Regions from separate parts of the Paenibacillus sp. FSL W7-1287 genome, predicted to be linked through region 2. Evidence: a T-box and tRNA genes for the amino acid it is inferred to sense, from the RefSeq annotation. Region 2 holds a T-box; the other holds one or more tRNA genes.
What was found. A T-box is a leader RNA that pairs with one kind of tRNA and senses whether it is charged. The one in region 2 lies ahead of tyrS (tyrosine--tRNA ligase), so its partner is inferred to be a tRNA-Tyr.

Region 1 (11,618 bases), 1.9 Mb from region 2:
AAAGGCATAAGGGAGCTTGACTGCGAGACCTACAAGTCGAGCAGGGACGAAAGTCGGGCTTAGTGATCCGGTGGTACCGCATGGAAGGGCCATCGCTCAACGGATAAAAGCTACCCTGGGGATAACAGGCTTATCTCCCCCAAGAGTCCACATCGACGGGGAGGTTTGGCACCTCGATGTCGGCTCATCGCATCCTGGGGCTGAAGTAGGTCCCAAGGGTTGGGCTGTTCGCCCATTAAAGCGGTACGCGAGCTGGGTTCAGAACGTCGTGAGACAGTTCGGTCCCTATCTGTCGCGGGCGTAGGAAATTTGAGAGGAGCTGTCCTTAGTACGAGAGGACCGGGATGGACGTACCGCTGGTGTACCAGTTGTTTCGCCAGAAGCATAGCTGGGTAGCCAAGTACGGAAGGGATAAGCGCTGAAAGCATCTAAGCGTGAAGCCCCCCTCAAGATGAGATTTCCCAATTAGTAAGACCCCTTGAAGACGACGAGGTTGATAGGCTGGGGGTGGAAGTGCAGCAATGCATGGAGCTGACCAGTACTAATCGGTCGAGGGCTTATCCTAAATGATTTACTTTGGAGATTCAGAACTTTCATATCCAGTTTTCAAGGTTCAAACCTTGAAAAGCTCAATGAAATTATTGAGCAAAAGTAGTTGACAAGTCCATAAGAATTGAGTAAGATGGACAAGTCAAAAAAATGTGGCGGTGTAGCTCAGCTGGCTAGAGCGTACGGTTCATACCCGTGAGGTCGGGGGTTCGATCCCCTTCGCCGCTACCATATGGAGGATTAGCTCAGCTGGGAGAGCATCTGCCTTACAAGCAGAGGGTCGGCGGTTCGATCCCGTCATCCTCCACCATTTAATACGGAGCTGTGGTGTAGAGGCCTAACATGCCTGCCTGTCACGCAGGAGACCGCGAGTTCGAATCTCGTCAGCTCCGCCATTTTTTCTTATAGGAAGTATAGATGTGGCTCGGTAGCTCAGTCGGTAGAGCAGAGGACTGAAAATCCTCGTGTCGGCGGTTCGATTCCGTCCCGAGCCACCATTCAATCCATGTGGAGGCTTAGTGAAGTGGCTAAACACGGCAGACTGTAAATCTGCTCTCTACGAGTTCGGTGGTTCGAATCCATCAGCCTCCACCATTTCCTAATAAGAGCCATTAGCTCAGTTGGTAGAGCACCTGACTTTTAATCAGGGTGTCGAAGGTTCGAGTCCTTCATGGCTCACCAGTTTTTACAAATGATCGAGAGGGATTCCTCTCTTTTTTTGTTTTAAAGTAAAATGATCGTCTAATAAAAACAGCTGCTATAAGAGAAGATAAACGTATCTATTCTTATAGCAGCTTGTATGTTGAATAAATTATTTTAAGTACTCAATGAGTTCATCTGCAATGCCTTGCAGACGAGCTTTAATACTCTCCTCGATCGTAAATCGATATTGACCATCTTTATCCTGTTCACGTGTAATGCTGTCGTCAGTAGCGTATACCGTTTTTGTAAAATGAGTTGCACCCATTGAAGCAAGCACTGGTTTAAGTGCATAGTCTACGACAAGCATATGAGCCATGGATCCAGCGATGAATACGGGAGCAATGAGCTTCTTTTCAAAGCCTTTTTGCGGTAGCAGATCAATATAAGCTTTTAGTACTCCAGTATACGATGCTTTATATACCGGACTAGCGATAACAACAGCATCTGCTGCAGCAATAAGCTCATTAGCCGCTAGTATAGTTGGGCTGTTAAAGTTTGCATACACAAGATCCTCGGGTGGCAAGTCCACGACCTCAATAATAGCCGTGTTTAATCCAGCTTCGGCAAGAGTTTTCCGTACAAAATTGACCATGCCATTCAAGCGTGAACTAACACTGGGACTCCCTGATAATATAACAACTTTGGACATTACAAAAGCTCCTCCAATCCAATATATATATGTATTTATCATTAACATGCATGAATATGCAACAAGCGTAACATGAAGCTGAAAGTGCGTCAAGAAAGCCCAAGCTACTCTAAAATCGCAGAGGCACATAAGGTATTAAAGAACACGAAAAGCACTAAAAGCACTAAAAGCACTAAAAGCACTAAAAGCACTAAAAGCACTAAAAGCACTAAAACATCTAGCCTCTACCCTAGGTTACTACTGACTATAACTCAACTTTAAGAGCAGCTGGCATAGGTCCGACAAACGCATAAAGCCTAATATCAGTGAATAAGCCTGTTACTGATGCTCATGATAATAAAAATATTATGATACAATAGTAGTATACAAACAGAGAAATAGGAGTGTGCCGCTTATGAGTTCCAATGATCTGCAGAAGCAGCTCGAATATATACTTAATTGCTCTGTCATCACGAGCAATCGTAGTCTTGAGGATATGTACAAATTTATGGGTCCTTCATTTGAAAATGCTACAATTGAAAAGGGACAATACATAGAAGGAGATCAAGATATATGGTTAATTAAAGAGCTGCATGCCGATTATTGTGAGGTCCTAGAGTTCATACAGCGGAAGCTAAGCTCAACGGAGATGCAACTGATCGCTATGCTTATATTCAATAGACCGAACCTAAATATTGAGCATCAATATGCAGGAATGTCTAAGCAGGAAAAGCAAGCAACGAAGCTTGGAGAATGGCTTCAAAGTCAAATTGCACAAGGAACGAAGACAGGCTATATTCCTGATCACTTAGTATTAGCGAATACATTATATAATGAAATGCTTCCTATACTGCTTGTTGCAGATGGCTCAAGTCAATATAAAGGAAGCTACGCTGAGCTAGACAAGCTGCTTCGTTCCTTCTTATCTGAGGATGCCTTACTTATTCCCTTAGGTCATGATGAATGGCTCATATGGGGACCAGTAACGCTGCTAAAGGATGAGGAAGGCAGTGAATTAGAGCATGAAGAGGATGAAACGCTAGAAGACATTTTAACGAATATTGTCCATGCTCTGCACGATATGCTAGCGTCAGAGTGGCTAGGGGAGAGTCAGCTGGCTATTACTTATCCTGCAGCTCCTGCTAAGCTCATGATTGAGACCGTGACGACACTACGTGACTCCATACATATTGGACGTAAATTCCATCCGAGCAGCAACATACATCTACCATGGAATTTGCGCTTGGAATCACTTCTATATGCAATTCCAGAGCCTCAGCGTCAAAAGTATTTGGAGCAATCGCTAAAGCGAGCAGAGCTTTTTGTTGAACCTGAAATGCTTGCGACCCTTGATACATTTTTTAGCTTGGATTGCAACGTAAGTGAAACAGCGAAAAAGCTGTATATTCACCGAAATACGCTGCTGTATCGTCTAGACAAGCTGAAACAGGAAACAGGGCTTGATGTAAGACTGTTCCGGGATGCGGTTTTAGTAAAGATTATATTGTTATTGTACAAAGTTACGAAAACGCATTAATTTTTTTGTAAGGTATGTGCATAGTCATCAAGTGGGACTTAGGATAAGATAGGTCTATAAGAAAATTTCACTTTAGGGGGAAATACACATGGCAGGCGTACGTTTAGAAGGCATTTATAAAAGATACCCAGGAAGCGACAGAGCTTCTGTAACGGATGTAAATCTTGACATCAAAGATAAAGAGTTCTTGGTACTAGTTGGTCCATCTGGTTGCGGTAAATCCACAACACTTCGTATGATCGCTGGTCTTGAAGAAATTTCTGAAGGTAAACTTTACATCGGTGATCGTTTAGTGAACGACGTAGCTCCAAAAGATCGCGATATCGCGATGGTATTCCAATCCTATGCATTGTACCCGCATATGAACGTTTATCAAAACATGGCGTTCGGTCTTAAACTTCGTAAATTCAAAAAAGCTGATATCGACAAACGCGTTCGTGAAGCAGCTAAAATTCTTGATATTGAACATTTGCTAGATCGTAAGCCTAAGGCTCTATCTGGTGGTCAGCGTCAGCGTGTTGCACTTGGTCGTGCGATCGTTCGTGAGCCTCAAGTATTCCTAATGGATGAGCCGCTTTCCAACTTGGATGCTAAACTTCGTGGTCAGATGCGCGCGGAGATCTCTAAATTGACTAAACGTCTAGAGACTACAACAATCTACGTAACGCATGACCAAATCGAGGCAATGACAATGGGTGACCGTATCGTTGTTATGAAAGACGGTTTCATTCAACAAACAGCTTCTCCAGAAGAACTGTACAACCACCCAGTTAACATCTTCGTTGCTGGTTTCATCGGTTCTCCATCGATGAACTTCATCAGCGGTACGCTTTCTGAGCAAGCTGGCGAAGTACACTTCAAAGCTACTGGCGTAGATGTAGTTGTACCAGAAGGTAAAGCAGCAGTTCTACGTTCTAAAGGCCATATTGGTAAAGAAGTTGTTCTAGGCATTCGTCCTGAGGATCTTCATGAAGAGCCAGTATTCCTTGAAGCTTCACCAAAAACAATTGTAACTGCGAACATCGAGGTTGCTGAGAACCTTGGTCACGAAATGTACCTATACCTTAACGGAATCGGTACAGAGTCTGTAATCGCTCGTGTAGACGGTCGTTCTACTCTTCGTGATGGTGCAACAGTTAAGCTTGCAATCGACATGAACAAAGCTCATTTGTTCGACAAAGAAACTGAGCTTAACATTTTCGAGAACTAATTTATCATTCATATGTTAGTAAGGCCTCACTGCAGTGATCTGCGGTGGGGCTTTATTTTTTTGAATAGCTAAAACGTTGCGTTTCGTTTCTTTTTACTATACGATGGAAATAGTAACATCGCTGTACTTGTTTTCTAAGGAGGATGCATGTATGCCGAAAAAAGTAAAGGTGGCAGATTTAGTTAGACATTTCCAGCTTGAAATTTTATCTGGTGAAGATGGACAAAAAAGATTGATTACGGTAGATGATCTATATCGACCAGGATTGGAAATGGCAGGCTATTTCCACTATCATCCGAGCGAGCGTATTCAACTACTAGGGCGTACGGAGATATCCTTTATCAATATGCTTACAAGTGAAGAGCGCAGAGAACGGATGCGTAAAATATGTTCTGATGAAACGCCGTGTATTATTATTACCCGGGGACTAGAACCACCAGCAGAATTGATTGAGAACTCTAACGAATTAAATATTCCTGTTCTACGTAGTTCGATTGCAACAACGATTCTCTCTAGCCGCATAACAGACTTCCTCGAAAACCAACTCGCTCCAACAGCAACAATCCATGGTGTATTAGTTGACGTTTACGGGGTAGGGATGCTTATTACAGGCGGAAGTGGTATCGGTAAAAGTGAAACAGCTCTTGAGCTAGTAAAACGCGGACACCGATTAATCGCTGACGATGCAGTCGAAATTCGTCAAACAGCAGATGGCAAGCTAACGGGTACTGCACCAGAGCTTATTCGTCACCTGCTGGAGATTAGAGGACTCGGTATTATTAACGTTATGACATTGTTTGGTGCTGGGGCAGTACGAACGCAAAAACGTATAGGACTTGTTATTCGTCTTGAAAACTGGCAACAAGACAAGCAGTATGATCGACTCGGACTTGATGAAGAGACCACGCAAATTATCGAAACCAATGTCCCACTTGTTACGATTCCGGTTCGACCTGGGCGAAATTTAGCTGTTATCATTGAAGTGGCAGCGATGAATTTCAGGTTGAAGCGTATGGGCTACAATGCAGCATTACAGTTTACGAACAAGCTTACAGAAACGATTGCAGACGATATGGAAGATTATGATTAAAAGCTGTATGTACAAAAAGCAATATCATATATAAATAGAAAGAAGGCGAGAGCGCAATGTATCGTGTAGTTGAAGATTTTTTACAAGATTGGCATGAGAATGCAGGAGGAACCTTATCTGTATTTAAGGCAATGACTAACGACAAATTAGATTTTAGTATTGTTGAAGGACATAATTCATTGGGCTGGCTAGCATGGCATTTGACTGGCGCTGCAGGATCAATTGCAAAGCATGTCATCGGTCTTGATGTACCTTGTCCGAAAAGAGATGAGCCTGTTCCATCCAGTGTAGTGGAAATCACACACCGCTATGAAATTATCGCTAATGCGATTCTTAAGGAAGCAGAGAAGTTAACTGAAGAGGATCTGCTGACTGAGGTTCAAGGCTTCACAGGGCCAACGACAAAAGGCAAGATGCTAGCAAAGCTTATTGGGCATCAAACCCATCATCGTGGTCAAATGACGGTATTGCTACGTCAAGCAGGGCTTAACGTACCGCCAGTAGAAGGTCCTACGAAAGAAATGATGGGGCAGCGTTAAAAGTTAATAACTACATAATCACCTCCAAGTCGAAAGCAAAGCAGGATTGACGTCTTGGAGGTGAATTTGTTATGACCACCTCTAACTATGCTATAATACGTTTGTTATTATTGGCAGATGTAACTGATAAGGAAGGGTGAATATTATTGATTAATCCCGTGATATTTGAGATTGGCTCTTTATCCATTAGATGGTATGGAGTCATACTTGCCTTGGGAGCGGTAGCAGGACTGCTGCTAGCTATTCAGGAGGGTAAGCGTTTTGGCATTAAATCTGATTTCTTTATGGATTTATTGTTGATCGGAGCGCCAACTGCTATTATTTTTGCTCGTATTTACTACGTTGCCTTTCAATGGGACTACTATAAAGACAATCTAGGCGATATTATTAAAATTTGGAACGGCGGTATTGCTATCTATGGTGCAATTATTGGTGCCTTAGTGTGCGGATACTTTTTCAGTCGGGCAAAAGGCTATCGCTTTTGGAGAATTGCAGATATATGTGCTCCATCGTTATTAATTGGTCAGATGATCGGCCGCTGGGGTAATTTTGTTAACCAAGAGGCTTATGGTGGACCAGTTGAAGAGTCATTTTTAAGAGAAACATTACATATCCCGAGCTTTATTGTTGATCATATGTTTATTAATGGAACCTATGTTCATCCGACCTTCTTATATGAATCGATATGGAGTCTCGTTGGCTTGATTATATTATTCATTATTCGCAGACAACGATTCCTGCGCGAAGGTGAACTTCTGGCTGTTTATATTGGTTGGTATTCTATTGGTCGTTTCTATATCGAAGCATTGCGGACGGATTCACTAGCATTCTCCGGACCACAGTGGCTTGTTGATCTAGTAAATGGCTTGTGGTCTCCGATGACTGCAGTGTTTGAGCTTGGTTATTTAGATCCGGCGTATGGCAACGTTCGCAGCTCACAGCTGCTTGCATTGCTGCTTGTTATAGCGGTTATCGTCTTTATCATCGTTCGTCGTACAGCAGGCTTCGCCAAAGCTCGCTATGTTGATCCGATTGTTAATACGAAGCAGCAAGCAGAAGCAGAGCATGCTACCGAAAAAAATGCTATGAATCATAAAATTGCTAACAATAAGAAAAATAATAAAGATCAATCAGGAGCCGTTGTTGGAGATTCCTCGCATGCATCGGCAAATCAATCGAAAGAGAAGACAAACTCAAATACAGAAACAACAGACGACCAGCAATCCTCTGCAGACAGCAGCAGCGGACATAGCAGCGGTGGAGACAGCGGCGGATCTGATGGTGGTGGAGGCGGCGACTAGACCGCACGGATAGGAGGCAGCTATGAGAGCTTACGATACAGTACTATTTGATTTGGATGGAACGATACTAGATACGAATGAGTTAATTATTGCTTCATTTTTGCATGCACTCAAGGGAACGGTTGACGAAGGCTTTAACCGCGAGCATATTATTCCTTCGATGGGAGCGCCATTAGAGGATCAGATGAGACGATTCTCAGGATTAGAGAAAGTCGATCATCTTATTGAAGCTTATCGAGAGGTAAATCTTCGATTACATGATGAATATGTAAAGCTTTTTGACCAAGTTGAGGATGTGCTGGCAATATTGCATCGTGAGAACATTAAATTGGGTGTGGTCACTACAAAAATGAGACTGACAACCGATAAAGGTCTTGCCTTTACCGATATTGCGAAATACATGGACGTCGTTATTACGATTGATGATGTTGAGAACGCTAAGCCTCATCCAGAGCCTGTACTTAAAGCGATTGAAGCGCTTGGCGCAGACCCTGCTCGTACGATAATGGTTGGTGACAGCACAATGGATATTGAATCAGGTGTTCAGGCAGGTGTTACAACGGTAGGTGTTGCATGGTCTCTTAAAGGAGGCCAGGTGCTTCGCGACGTAGGCGCACATTATGTTATCCAAACGATGAATGAGCTAGTTGATATTGTAGGATTGGAGCGTCGTTAACCTTGCGGAAAATAACTCGCTATCCAACAAAGGGGCCCAATGCATTATGGCAAGTTTACTCTACCGTTAGCCCATGGAAAGCTGTTCGTAATTTTATATGTATTCAGCTAGCCAGATATTGTCCGATTCTCCCTATGAAAAATTGGATTTATCGGAAAATGCTAGGGATGAAGGTAGGCAAGACGACGTCATTCGCCCTCATGGTGATGGTTGATGTGTTTTTTCCAGAGAAAATAACGGTAGGGGATAATAGCATTATTGGCTATAATACGACGATCCTAACGCACGAGTACTTAATTCACGAATATCGACTAGGAGAAGTAAACATTGGCTCCAATGTGATGATAGGGGCGAACTGTACGATTCTTCCGGGTATTACAATTGGCGATCATGCCGTTGTAGCTGCTGGCTCTGTCGTACATAAAGATGTAGCTCCATACAGCTTCGTTGGCGGTAATCCAATGCAGGTCATTCGTGAGGGGAAATAAGCAACGTTATAGGCATGAAGCTGGTAAAGCCGGCTTCATGCCTTATTCAGTTGGAGACATAGCTGCATACGTGGCATTTGCTTGCTCGTTACTTGACGAAGCCGCATGCAACATGCTAAGATATCAAAAACCTTTATTTTGTTAGCATGGTAATAAGTTAACGCTTTAATATAATAAAGAACTGAGGAGAACGGTATGCCTAAACCAAAAGTATTTGAAAAACCAATTGGCTTTAGAGATTATTTGCCTGATGTTGTCAAGAAGCTGCGTGCTATTGAGCACCGCGTTTTAGGATGTATGGAGAGCTGGGGCTATGAGCAAATCATGACTCCTACAATGGAGTTTTACGATACGGTAGGTGTAGCAAGTGCTACCTCGGATGCCAAGCTGTTTAAGCTACTAAATAATCGTGGGACGACGATGGTTCTGCGCTCGGATATGACTGCTCCAATTGCGCGAGTCGTCTCTTCCCTGCTTAAGGATCAAGCAATGCCGCTGCGCCTTTCGTATCACGCGAATGTTTTTCGCTCGATTGAAGAGGAGGCTGGCCGTGAGGCTGAGTTTTATCAGACAGGCGTTGAGCTGGTAGGTGATGGCTCTGCAGAAGCTGATGCTGAGGTTATCGCTCTAGCGATTGCTTCATTAAAGGCTGCGGGCATTGAACGCTTTAAGATTGCAATTGGGCATGTTGGCTTTTTGAACGGCTTACTCGAGGATGCACTGCAGGGGCGTCCAGAGGATCAAGCTGCACTTAAAGAGATGCTGCTTAGCCGCAACTATGTCGGCTATAAGGATTTACTCAATAAGCTTAATTTATCATCTGAGATTAGCAAAGAGCTGGCAGACCTCCTTCGTCTAAGAGGCGGAGAAGAAACATGCGAGCGTGCGCTGCGTGTAAGCAGCAACGAGACTGCTCGTGCTGCAATTGAGCATTTGTGCCAAGTATGGGCCGTGCTTAAAGCTTATGATGTGACGGAGCATGTATTGATTGATCTAACGATGATCGGTGATTTTTCTTATTATACAGGTATGACCTTTGAGGGATATGCAGCGGATCTAGGTTTTCCAGTTGTTAGTGGTGGACGCTATGATACATTACTTGATGGATTTGGTCATCCTGCACCTGCTACAGGCTTTGCTATTAAAACGACGCGCATTCTAGAGCTGCTTGATTTGGAGCGAAACGAAGAGGTGCTTCCGACGATCATTGTCTATGATGAATATAGTCGCAGCGAAGCGATTCAACGTGCCCAGGCTATGCGCCAAGCAGGTCAGGCTGTAATAACGAGCAAGCTAAGCGGTGCTCAGGAGCTGTCCTCGATTGTAAAAAATGGACGTACAACAAGCTATGAGGGAAGATTATATGCTGATGTGATCGCCTTTACTGAGAAGGGAGCAGGTGCCAAATGAGCGGAAATGAACAGCAAGTATTGAAGGTAGCGATGCCAAAGGGCCGTATATACAAGCAAGCCTCGGACTTATTCCGTAAGGCAGGCCTTCCAATTCCTACAGAATATGATGACACGCGTAAGCTTATTATTGAGCTGCCAGATGCTAAGATGGAATTTATTATGGCGAAGCCAGTCGATGTTCCGACTTATGTAGAGTACGGTGTCACTGATATTGGCATAGTAGGTAAAGATGTGCTGATGGAAGAGAATAAGGATGTATATGAGCTGCTTGATCTTGGTATAGCGAGATGCCGAATGAGTGTCATTGCACTTCCAGACTGGAAGCCGACAATACATCCACGTGTAGCAACGAAATATCCTAATGTTGCTTCAGCTTATTTTCGTGAGCTTGGACAGCAGGTGGAGGTTATTAAGTTGAACGGCTCCATTGAGCTTGCTCCAATGATTGGGCTTGCAGATCGAATTGTCGATATGGTCGAAACAGGCCAGACGCTTCGAGAAAATGGACTCGTTGAACAAACTGAAATATTTGGCATTACAAGTCGTTTAATTGCGAATCGTGTAAGCTATCGAATGAAAAATGAACGGATTCAAAGCCTGTGTGATCTGCTGCAACAAACGCTTGCCTCACGCAGCTAGAGAGGATGTAGAATCGATATGAGTATGAAATTGTTAAAGCCGGAGCAGTTTGGCTTGAAACGTGAAGTGGAATACGGTACGCCTGAGCAAAATGCAGACGCTCAAAAAATTGTAGCTGATGTAAAAACAAAAGGTGACGAAGCATTGCTGCAATATACGGAAAAGCTGGATGGTGTAAAGCTGTCGGCAGATCAGCTCCGCGTAACAGAGGAGGAAATCCAAGCAGCCTATAGTCAGGTGGATCAAGCTTTTCTAGAGGCAATCCGTGAAGCAGCGATCAACATTCGTCGCTTTCATGAGAAGCAGCTTCGCAATTCATGGATGGATCTATCACCAGACGGAACGATGCTAGGTCAATTGATTCGTCCACTAAAGCGTGTTGGCGTATATGTACCAGGAGGCAAGGCAGCTTATCCTTCCTCTGTTCTTATGAATGTTATCCCTGCACAGGTAGCGGGTGTGCCAGAAATCGTCATGGTGACGCCTCCTGCGACAGGTGGTAAGGCTGGTATTGATCCATACATTCTTGTAGCAGCAGCAGAAGCTGGTGTGAAGGAGCTGTATCGTGTAGGAGGCGCACAAGCGATAGCTGCGCTTGCCTATGGTACGGAATCGATTGCACCCGTTGATAAAATATGTGGACCAGGTAATATTTACGTGGCGCTTGCTAAGCGTTCGGTGTATGGCGTAGTCGATATTGACAGCATTGCGGGTCCAAGCGAAATTGTTGTGCTTGCGGATGACACTGCTGATCCAGCATATATCGCCGCAGACCTTCTATCACAGGCTGAGCATGATGAGATGGCTTCAGCAATTCTTGTAACATCGTCGGAGAAGCTGGCGAATG
Region 2 (11,618 bases):
ATATCACCTATTTGCCGTATAACGGAAAGTGTATGGCTTATTTGTCGACCATAAAAGATGGCTCTACCAACGAAATATTAGCTTATCATGTCTCGGACCGAATCACATTAGACATTGCAACAAAAACGATTGAAAGGTTAGTACGCAATAAGAAAGTCAAACTCCACCCAAAGGCTTTTATTCATTCAGATCAAGGATTTCATTATACAAGCCCGAAATATCAAAAACTACTAAAGAAACACAATTTAGATCAATCGATGTCACGCCGAGGAAACTGTTGGGACAATGCGCCTCAGGAATCATTTTTCGGTCATTTTAAAGATGAAGTGAACTTTGAATCTGTCCAAACTCTGGATGAACTTAAAGCGAAAATCGATCATTACATCGTCTATTACAACAATTATCGTTACCAATGGAATTTAAAAAGGATGGCTCCTGTACAATACAGAAACCATCTCTTAGTTGCGTAATCTCTTTTTTTTACTGTGTCCTTGACATAGGTACCACTTTACACATCTCCTCATATTAGTTTTGTTCAAGCTTAACAAGACTGTAGTTTTTCTTACCCTTGCGAATAATAATAAACTTCCCACCGATTGCAAGATCAGCTGTAACTGCAAAATCAAGCTCTGTAACTTTATCACCATTCAGCATGATCGCACCCTTAGTGATGTCTTCACGTGCTTGGCGCTTAGACGGTTCGATACCGAGCTCAACAAGCCAATCGACAAGATTACTTTCTTCACGGCTTGCCGTAAAAGTCGGCATTTCTTTAAAGCCCTGCTCAATCTCATCAGCGGTTAGGGATTTGATATCTCCACTGAACAATGCGGCAGTAATGCGCTTCGCTTGCTCAAGCATCTCCTCACCATGGACAAATCGAGTCATCTCTTCAGCAAGTGCTTTTTGAGCTTCGCGTTTATGCGGCTCTGTAGCTACCTTCTCAGCTAAAGCATCGATTTCCTCTTTGCCTAGGAAGGTGAAGTATTTCAAGTATTTAATAACATCACGATCATCTGTATTTGCCCAGAACTGGTAAAATTCAAATGGTGTCGTTTTATTTGGATCAAGCCAGATTGCACCGCCAGCTGTTTTACCAAATTTCGTTCCATCGGATTTCAGCATTAGTGGAATCGTTAAGCCAAATGCTTTAGTCTCTGTATCTGCACCTTCTTTTTTACGAATCAGATCTAGACCAGCGGTAATATTCCCCCATTGATCAGAGCCACCGATTTGCAGCTGAACATCTTCATGCTGGTATAGATGCAAAAAGTCTAACGACTGAAGAATTTGGTACGAAAATTCAGTAAAGGAAATACCGCTTTCGAGCCTGCTGGATACAACGTCTTTGGCAAGCATCGTGTTGATGCTAAAGTTTTTACCGTAATCACGTAAAAACTCGATAACATTAATCTTCGAAATCCAATCGTAGTTATTCACGAGTCGAACCTGATTGTCTCCCTCAGTTACGAACAGCTTTTTCATTTGCTCCGTTAAAGCTTTAACATTTTGCTCAATTTGCTCGAGTGACTGTAAGGAACGCTCAGAAGCACGACCGCTTGGATCACCTATCGTTCCGGTTGCTCCGCCAATTAATATAACGGGACGGTGTCCTGCAAGCTGGAATCTTTTCAGCATCATAAATGGAATCAAGTGACCGATATGCATGCTGTCGCCCGTTGGGTCAACACCGCAGTATAAAGAAATTGATTTCTCGCTAGTTAGCTTACGTAACCCTTCCGCGTCTGTTTGCTGGTTAATCGCTTCGCGCCATTCTAATTCATCGATAATGTTCATTCTTACCACTCCTCTTTCTTTTTATTGCAATAAAAAAGCCCCTTCATCTGCAGTGCAGACAAAGGGACGATGCTTACCGTGTTACCACCCAATTTGCATAGTATGTCACTATGCCACTCTGAGCGAGATATCGTTCGCTTCTTCCGCTTGGCATTACCCAAGTACTCCAGAGTGTAATTCACAGTCTTTGCATGTATCAGGTTCCATCAACCCCTGACTTTCTATAACAGAGACAAAGCTGCTACTGCGCTCTTTCACAGTATGAATTATTTAGATTACAGACAGTATAGCTGAATCTCAAAAATGTTGTCAACTATTAACCGAAAAATGTTCAGTTAGCGTTTATGTCGATACTCCGTTGGCGTAATGCCTTGACAGCTTTTGAACAATTTATTAAAGTAGCTCGGATTATCATAGCCAAGCTGCTCGCATATTGCCGTGACAGATAGTGTCGTCTGATCAAGAAGCTCCTTAGCTCGCTTCATTTTAGTTCGGATGACATATTCAATAAAGGTTTCTCCTGTTTCTTTCTTAAATAATCTACTGAAATAACTGGCATTGAGATGCAAGTACTCCGCGATATCTTCCAGACCAATACGCTGATCCATATGAGCCTCTACAAATTGATATGCATCCATCACTTCCTTACGCTGTGATCTTGCTTGTTCCTCCTCGACATTCAGCATAAGCTCCATATGCTCTAACAGCCATTTGTGGATTTCTGTAAGCGAACCGAGCTCGTTAACCTCCTGGTGCAAATACTCTACCGTTTGAGCAGCTCGGAAATACGTTCTTGAATGCTGCTTTAAGCGAATATCTAATACGAGCTTTAACAGCCAGTCTTTAACGTTTTCCGGCTCATAACGCTCCGCTGCGATGTGATCGATCCACCATTGAATCAGCTGTAGCAATTGCCGATGATCACGCTTTATTATACATTCTGAAAACTGCTGACATGCTTTATCATAAACGGCAAAGATATCGTTAGGTTGAGTGGTCAGTGATCGCAGCGAGGCGATTGATGCTGGCTGCATATAAAAGTGACAATATCGGTCTTCCATTAGCTGGTTCAAGGACTGCTTGAGTCCAGTCGTATTCAGATCACATAGACTGCCTATTACAAAGTTTATCGACAGCTTAAGCGAGCCTTTTATTGCTTGCTGCAGCTGTAACAAACAATTTCGAAGCAGATCATACGCATTAACCTTCAAGCAAGATGAGCAGCTATATAGCAATACCCATTCATTTTGTCGACTCGGTATTAATAGTAGTTCGTTCGCGTAAGAGGTGACCTGCAACGCTTCCTCCAGCACATTCGTTACCGCAAAGCTAAGAGAATGCTCAGAATGGAAGCGTTGCTTTGCCGTGCGGTAATCAACCAGTCTGCCAATGGCAGCAATTACACCTTGTTTATCGTCTAATGCCAATCCTAATGCGTTTAACTCACGTTTCCACTCATCTGCATTCCAGTAAGGCTGCTGCACTGCTGACTGCAGCCATTTTGTTTTAAGTGCGTCCCGCGAACGATTAATGAGCAATCTCATTTGCTTCTGCTCATCATGATAACGTTTTTCTTCAGCTAAGCTATAAGCAAAGCGCTGCATAATCCGCTGTAAATCGTCAGGGTCTAGTGTATCCTTCACAATATAATCCTGCACTTGCAGCTGCATCGCTTCTCTGGCGTAATGAAACTCACTGTGGCAAGATAGAATAACGACCTTGAGCTCTCTTCGCTCCCCCTTCAGCTCACGAATCAGCTCAAGTCCATTCATCTTAGGCATACCTATATCCGTCACTAATATATCAGGCATAGACTGCTGTGCAGCATTCCATGCATCGTATCCATTCTCATAAATGCCAGCCAGCTGAAGGCCAAGCTCTTCCCAAGCAATCATCTCCGATAGCAGCTCTAATACAGGATAATCGTCATCTACCAGCATGACACTGTACATCTATGCTTCATCCTCTCTGTATGGAATCAACATTGTAACGGTCGTGCCCTCTGCGGCGCTGCTGTCAATGCGAAATTCAAACTGCTCCGCAAAAAGTATCGATAAACGCTCGTAAACGTTTGCAAGTCCTAAGCTAGATAGGCCTTTCCCTTTATCTTCCTCACTAGGTGGTTCTGCTTGAGCAAGTCTTGAACGTAAGGCTGACAACGAATCCTCATCAATTCCGTGGCCATTATCCTGAATGAAAACTTTTACGAAGTGATGCTCAACGTTCGCGATAAGCGTGATCGTGCCTGCTCTTTGCTGTAAACCATGAATCATTGCATTCTCGATAACAGGCTGTAGCAAGAAACGCGGTACTCTAGCCATCATCGCTTCAGATGACACCTCAAGCTTCAGCTCTACCTTTTCCTTCTGACGCATATTCATCAGCTTCATATAATCGAGAATTGTTACAATTTCCTCATGCAATGTAATCATTTCATCCTTACGATCAATGGTCATTCGTAGTAAGCGCGATAAAGACGAGAGCATCTCTGCGCTTTCCTTATCTCCCTTATACAGCACCTTCATACGTATTGAGTTCAGTACATTGAATAAAAAGTGAGGATTGATCTGTGCCTGTAGCATCGCTAATTCGGCTTTTCTCTTGCGCATCTGTTCAGCTGTAATTTCCGTAATCATTTGCTTAATCCGATCTAGCATCTGATCGATGGAGTTGCCTAGGCGGCCAATCTCATCGCGTCCTCGAATATTAGATCGCACTTCTAGATTACCTCGCTCTACGATACGGGCTACTCTGCCTAGCCTAACTAAAGGCCTCGTAAACGTACGAATTAAGCCAATTAATAGAAGGAGAAAGATAATAAATACAATCACTTGAAGTAAAAAAACCGTCTTAAAATTACGATTAATTTCTCCAATTGCTGTTTCATATGGAATAAGAGACACAAGTCTCCACCCTGCGACCTCTGTATTAGTCTGAGTGACTAATACATCCTTTTGCGCTAGCTGGATAATGGTCGATTCTGCTCCAATATGCTCCAAATAATCTAGGCGCTCACCTAGTCTTTGTTGATCGATATGAGATATGATGGAATGCTGCTCATCAACTAGCATAACCTCTACCTCTGCATTGGTCTGCTCGAACATGCGATGAATATAATTTTCCGTTACCGTAACGACAACATAAGCATAAATCCTCATATTTGCGCTGCGTAATGTTCTTGCTACTGACAGCTGCGAGCGCTGCTTCGTCCGTTCGAATAGATAAGGAGAGGGATGAGTCTTTACCCAATAAAGCTCTGATCCCTTCAAATGCTCTAGCTGCTTAAACCATTCCTGCTGAAAAAGCAGCTTAGGATCATATTCTTCTACCGGATAATTCGTAAAATATCTTCCATTGGGCAGCAGTATCGTGACATACGCCTTTTCTCCAATCATCGAAATATTATCTATTTTATTCGTCACCGTATAGCGATCAGCAAATTCTCGATATTCCGCATTTTCCCCACTATACTGTTTCCCAGCTGCCTGTTCCTTCAAGATCGTATTCATCTCTGGATCAACGAGTATATAGTTAGATATGTAGAGCATATAACGGAATACATTCGATAAATTGCTATTAATAAGCTGGAGCTGATCCTCTGCACTGGAAGAAACCTGCTGTCGCACCGTTTCTCGCGTAAGCGCATTCGATACGATTAACGTAATAAGGGTAGGAATAAGTAAACAGGCAATAGAAGCCGCAATTAATTTATAACGAAACGCTCCATCCGTTATCCATTGCATCCACTTCCCTTGCATGAACACTCCCCCTTCTACAATAAAAGAGGCGGATGAGCCGCCTCTTAAGGAACATAGTAATCCATTTATTGATTGTTGTCGATAATATTTTGCACTTCTGTAATCATATTCTGCAGCGTCGTATCTAGATCCTGCGAGCCTAGAATCATAAGCTCATATTCCTCATTGATTGCTTTATAAACTTCTGCCTGATACGTTACCGGCGGAATGATCTTTCCTGACTTGGATATCGACAATACATGGATAAGTGATTCTTTATCTACCTTCTCAGGGCTTAACGTGACGCTCAGTATATTATCAATAATCGTACCGAGCTGATCATCTGAGATTTGCTTCCAAGATGGAATATTCAAGCCATATTTACTTAGACCTTCTGTCGTATACCAGCGAATAAATTGATAAGCTTCCTTCTTATGCTTCGATTGTTCAGCTACAGCCATAAAATCAGTCGTCACCATCGTGTAGCCAATCTCATCAGCTGCATTGTTTTTTGGAATAGGGGCAATTGCTACTTGGTGATTAAGTGGGTTCTGCTCCGTACCACCAAGCTCACTGTTCATCCAGCTTCCGATCATAACCATACTTGCTGATTGATTGAAGAACTGTGTGCGATAATGCAATTTTTGCGACAGCATATCTGCATATGGTGTTGAAGAGCCATCTTCTCTTTCCATCTGTACACGCAGCTCTAATGTGCGCTTAAACATCGGATCATCCAAATTCGAGCTGCCATCTCCCTTAAGAAAATCAGTATTATCCGCTCGATTAGCAAGTGCTAAACGCATATATTCCATCCAGCCGCCATTTTGTGGACCGTGGAAATACGTCCCATAACGTTTAGCTGCTCCTTCACCCGTGGTAAGCTGCTTCGCATATTGTGCAAATTCATCCCAGGTCCAATCGGTAGGAACATCTAGTCCAGCTTCATCAAGATGATCCTTGTTAAGCATGACATACCATGGATTAAATTTACCTGGCAGTGCATAGTAGCTGCCATTCATCACTGTATCTACTTTATATTCATCCGTAACGGTATAGCCTTCCTCTGAGATAAAGGAATCAATGGAAGCAACCATTCCTAGTCCAACACGCTGTGCATACGATGCTGGATCACTAAACATTAAAATATCAAGCTGTTCACCCGAAGCAGCTGCTAGGTCTAGCTTCTGCGTTGCTTCCTGTGTGTCACCCTTTTCGCTTAATAGGATGAGGTCGATGCTGATATGTGGAAAAGCCTCCTCAAAAGCAGCTATCGTCTCTTCCCAGTTATATTGAGCCTCGGTACCATGTGTATGAAACTTTAACGTTACCTCCTCCTGCTGCTCCTCAGTAGCTGCAGGCTCAGGACTTGTCTCTGTAGTTGTAGCCGGCGTCTGTTCAGAATTGTTATTGTTTGTCTGATTATTGTTAGTCTGTTTATTATTTGCACTAGAGCAACCTGCCAGCAAACTAGCAATGAGTATAAGAACCATCAATAAACTAAACTTTCCTTGTTTCATCTTAACCCTCCTTGTAAACGCTTTAATATCATTACAGCTTCATTTTATCAATGATGCCCTGCAACTCGATTCATGTAAATTGACTTTTTGTAGCACTATTTTTACTTCTTGCTGCGCCAGCACTATCCTTTTATACCACCAAGAGCAATACCTTCAAGCACTCTTTTTTGTCCAATAACAAACAGAATAAGCAAAGGTACAATAGCCGAAACTGCGGCAGCCATAATTAGAGAATAGAACTCGCCATTAATCGAGGTGAACTTTTGCATCGCAAGTTGGATCGGATAAAGCGCATCTGTACGCAAGAAGATGAAGGGATTCTGGTAATCATTCCATGTCCATATAAATCGAAGAATGGCATAGGTTGCGACAGCCGGTGTAATGAGCGGCAATGCAATTTTAGCGAATATCCGAAAATGTCCCGCTCCATCGATTTTGGCAGATTCAATATAGTCATTAGGCAGTCCCATGAAAAATTGACGCAGCATAAACGTTCCTAATACACTAAAGCCGTTCAGTAGAATGAGCCCAAGATGACTATCAAAAAGACCGATCATACGATACAGAATAAACTGCGGAACGAGTATCGCCTGCTGCGGCACCATAAAGGTTGCTAGCACGATAAAAAACAGCCATTTGCTCGCCTTAAAATTAATTTTAGAAAAACCATAGGCAGCAAGTGCAGATACTGTGCATGACAATATGGTTGTCGCTACACTTACCTTAATCGAATTCCAATAGTATTTATAGAATGGATGCTTCCCGAACCATACCTCCTCGTAGTTACGAAAGCCAATCCACTCTGATGGAATCCATTGAATAGGATACGTAAACACCTCACCCTCTAGCTTAAAGGATGCAGACAGCATCCAAGCAAAGGGAAGAAGAAATAGAATACCAACTACAGCCATCAACACTGTAATGATTCCTTTAAGTGCGACTTCTTTTTTTCTCATTAGTAGTTCACCCACTTTTTCTGACCAATCCACTGGATAATCGTAATGAGCAAAATACAGCCAAAGAGCACTAACGCCATCGAAGAGGCATAGCCGACCTCTAAGCTTACAAAAGCCGATTCATAAATGCTCCATACCATTACATTCGTCGAGCCTGCAGGTCCGCCCTGCGTCAAAACGGCGATGAGATCAAATACTTTGAATGTGTAAATAATGCCGGTAATGAGTAGAAAAAAGGTTGTTGGTGATAGCAATGGAATGGTGATCCGTGTAAGTCGGTACCAACCGCCTGCACCATCAATCTCAGCTGCCTCGTACAAATCCTTCGGGATCGACTGTAGTCCAGCCAAATAAACAATCATATTAAAGCCAATCGATATCCATACCGAAATCATCATAACGGAAATAAGTGCATATTGCGGATCAGCAATCCACTTCGGCGGGTCATCGATGCCTAACGTCATAAGAAACTGATTAACTGGACCTACAGATGGGTGAAATAAAACACGCCATACGGTTGCTACTGCAACAACACTTGAAATATACGGCAAGAAATAGATTACCTTAAACCACGATTTTGCGTAAACATAGCGGTTAATGATGATAGCTAAAAACAGCGAAATAATCATATATGCGGGGACAGTAAACAAAAACAGGAAATTGTTCTTCAGGGCACGAATAAACTTTTTGTCCTCCACCAGTCTCTCAAAATTATCTATGCCGATCCACTTAATTCCTTTAATTCCACTGATCATATTCCATTCGGTAAAGCTAATATAGAAAGCTGCTAATATCGGTAGCAAAACCATACAGCTGACGCCCAAAAGCATCGGCGTTACAAATATGAAGCCTGCGATTGTCTCTTTCGTCTGCATCGAGCTTCGTCGTCGCTTCACCTTTACTTGTTGGCTATTGTCCATTTAACCACCTCGCTTGGCACTTGATGCTACCATTGTACAAAATATACTTTTGCTTGCTGTAACGCTATTTTGATCGAAATGAAACTATTTTGACTTTTATCAGGTTGAATAAAAAAAGAAGAGGCTGGGACAAAACTAGCTTCTCATAAACGCAAAAGGATGAAATCGATTCAGATTTCATCCTTTTGCGTATTTACTTGTTATTTCGAGGTGAAAACTTACGTCCTCACCGCATATTTTCGTAAGTTTACAGCCATTAATGCTAAACCGATGTCATGTTCAGCTTTAGATTTCCCTCGAAGCATAAAGCGAGTGAAACCTAAATTAGCCTTCAAGAAGGCAAAAACTGGCTCTACGTCAATTTTTCGTTGGCGGTAGAGCTTGTTTGTTTTGTCTTCTGAAAGCTTCTCTCTCACATAGGCTTTTTGCTGCTCCCATGTTTCATTGATCATGAGCGTACGATTCGCTTCTTGCGCCTTGGTGCAGGTAGAACGGAATGGACAACCGGTACAATCCTCGCACTCATACAACTTGAATTGACGTGTAAAGCCCGATCGATCTCTTCGTGTCACCTTGCGTTGAAACCATAGTTTCTTTTCATTCGGGCATAGATAGACATCTTGCTCTGCATCGTACTCCCAGTTACTCGTTTGGAAAGGGTCTGTCTTGAATCTTCTTTTTTGCTCGTTCAAGTAATGAGCATACGTGAGCAGAGGTGTACGGTTGATCTTCGTTAAAATATGATCATAATTTTGTTCACTGCCATAGCCTGCATCCGCAACAATATGTTGAGGTAATTCAAAGTATTCTTCTTCAATGGTATGTAGGAATGGAATCAACGTTTTTGTATCGGTTGGGTTAGGGAAAATGCCATAGGCCAACGTGTATTGCCCTTCGGTTGCAATTTGGACGTTGTAACCAGGCTTGAGTTGTCCGTTTTTCATGTAGTCGTCTTTCATACGCATGAAGGTGGCATCATGATCTGTTTTAGAATAGCTGTTGCGTGCACCTAAAATGTCTAGATCCTTTTCATATTTTTGTTTGCGTCCAATCCATTCTCGAACCTGCTTGACCATTTGCTTAGGTGTTTTGCGTTGACGGCGTAGCTGCTTACGCTCAGCGACGTCCTCTGTATGAGCAATAGCTTGTGTATAGTCCTCTACAACTTCCTCGAGTTTTTCTGCGATTTCATGCAGTTGTTCATTGGAAAGCTGCCCATCCTGTTCACTTGCTATTTCAGGAATAATTTTGTTGTTTAGCAATTCGTTGTAGAGCTGATTCGATTGTTCAATGAGTCTACGGTGATGCTTTTCGATGGCTTTTTTCCAGACGAATGTAAACTTATTCGCATTGGCTTCGATCTTTGTACCGTCAATAAAAATAGCCTCCTGATCAATGAGCCTTTCTTCAACTAATTGACAACGAAACTGAATAAAACATTGACGGATAAGAGTTTTCATTTCAGGATGAATACGAAAACGATTAATGGTGCGGTAGCTAGGCTCATATCCTTGGGCTAACCACATCATACGAATGCTGTCCTTCGTTAATGCTTCGATTTTTCGACCTGAAAAAGCAGACTGAGTATAGCCGCATAAAATAAGTTTGAGCATCATACGTGGATGATAAGCTGGACAACCTGAATGACGAAGAAATGAAGCAAAGGCTTCATCTGGAATAGTTTCTACAAGATGATGGATATGAAACGCAATGTCGTTTTCTTGTAATTTAACTTCTAAATCTAGAGGCAAAACTAATTGATTCATGTTATAATCTTTAAACATAAGGAACACCTTTCCTGTTGGATTTGTTTTGTGGTGATTCAATTTTAACAGATGGTGTTCTTTTTGTATTTAAAAAAATTAAAGCCGTTGAAATTTTACTCGTCGTAAAATTTCAACGGCTTTCTTTGTTTGTTAGGGCTGGGTTTTGTCCCAGCCTCTAGGCTTGCAAGGTTGAATCTGTGCAAATCGTATGAACGTTAAAAGAATCACATCCAATATAAAAGTAAAATGGCTATTTACCAGAACAGCTCTGTGTGGCCATTTAGTTGTGCAATAGCCTCAGCAAAATAATAATCACCATAGATGAGCGGAACATCGACATTACGCTGCTCTGGAAAATGACTCGTACCGTGCAGCAGCAAGCCCTCCTCCGCTTCAAGATCCCATGTTCCATAATGCTTATAGAGTGAGTAGATGATTTTTTCAGCTGAATTGCGGTAAAGTGCCTGCTCTTCCACACTGACCATACGAGAGAGGAGCAGTAAGCCTGAAGCCGCGCATGCAGCTGCTGAAGAATCTCTCGGGTTAGCGATCTGCTCTGGCAGACGGAAGTCCCAATGTGGTACATAATCGTCTGGAAGATTAGCGATAAAGAAATGAGCGACGCGCTTGGCTGCATCGAGATATTGGTCATCCTTCATATATTGATAAGCAAGGGTTAGTCCATAGAGCGCCCATGCCGTTCCTCTGGACCAGGCAGAATTTGGCGCATAGCCTTGACCGCCAATGACCTCAAGCTGCTCGCCCGTGCTAGGATCAAAACGAACGATATGATTAACCGAGCCGTCCGGTCTAATAAAATGCTGCAGTACCATATTCGCATGTGCTTCTGCGATATGCTTGTATCTCGGATCACAGCTTTCCTGTGTTGCCCAAAACAATAGTGGTAGATTCATCATGCAGT

Region 1: it encodes a tRNA-Tyr, which carries the amino acid that the T-box ahead of tyrS (tyrosine--tRNA ligase) is inferred to sense. The anticodon was not compared.

What each region holds. Positions count from the first base shown of each region.
Region 1 covers NZ_JBBORD010000001.1:970,198-981,815, forward strand. Annotated here, with positions in the region: rRNA gene NSQ99_RS04455 (23S ribosomal RNA) at 1-565, shown strand, start outside; tRNA gene NSQ99_RS04460 (tRNA-Met) at 704-780, shown strand; tRNA gene NSQ99_RS04465 (tRNA-Val) at 784-859, shown strand; tRNA gene NSQ99_RS04470 (tRNA-Asp) at 868-944, shown strand; tRNA gene NSQ99_RS04475 (tRNA-Phe) at 971-1,046, shown strand; tRNA gene NSQ99_RS04480 (tRNA-Tyr) at 1,059-1,143, shown strand; tRNA gene NSQ99_RS04485 (tRNA-Lys) at 1,155-1,230, shown strand; gene ssuE (NADPH-dependent FMN reductase) at 1,361-1,900, opposite strand; gene NSQ99_RS04495 (PucR family transcriptional regulator) at 2,295-3,416, shown strand; gene NSQ99_RS04500 (ABC transporter ATP-binding protein) at 3,505-4,626, shown strand; gene hprK (HPr(Ser) kinase/phosphatase) at 4,778-5,716, shown strand; gene NSQ99_RS04510 (DinB family protein) at 5,773-6,255, shown strand; gene lgt (prolipoprotein diacylglyceryl transferase) at 6,396-7,556, shown strand; gene ppaX (pyrophosphatase PpaX) at 7,579-8,232, shown strand; gene NSQ99_RS04525 (acyltransferase) at 8,235-8,720, shown strand; gene NSQ99_RS04530 (ATP phosphoribosyltransferase regulatory subunit) at 8,916-10,130, shown strand; gene hisG (ATP phosphoribosyltransferase) at 10,127-10,771, shown strand; gene hisD (histidinol dehydrogenase) at 10,796-11,618, shown strand, end outside.
Region 2 covers NZ_JBBORD010000001.1:2,872,770-2,884,387, forward strand. Annotated here, with positions in the region: gene NSQ99_RS13140 (IS3 family transposase) at 1-470, shown strand, start outside; gene tyrS (tyrosine--tRNA ligase) at 526-1,797, opposite strand; T-box leader at 1,857-2,064, opposite strand; gene NSQ99_RS13150 (helix-turn-helix domain-containing protein) at 2,133-3,749, opposite strand; gene NSQ99_RS13155 (cache domain-containing sensor histidine kinase) at 3,750-5,555, opposite strand; gene NSQ99_RS13160 (extracellular solute-binding protein) at 5,621-7,054, opposite strand; gene NSQ99_RS13165 (carbohydrate ABC transporter permease) at 7,177-8,010, opposite strand; gene NSQ99_RS13170 (carbohydrate ABC transporter permease) at 8,010-8,930, opposite strand; gene NSQ99_RS13175 (IS1182 family transposase) at 9,149-10,714, opposite strand; gene NSQ99_RS13180 (glycoside hydrolase family 88 protein) at 10,951-11,618, opposite strand, start outside.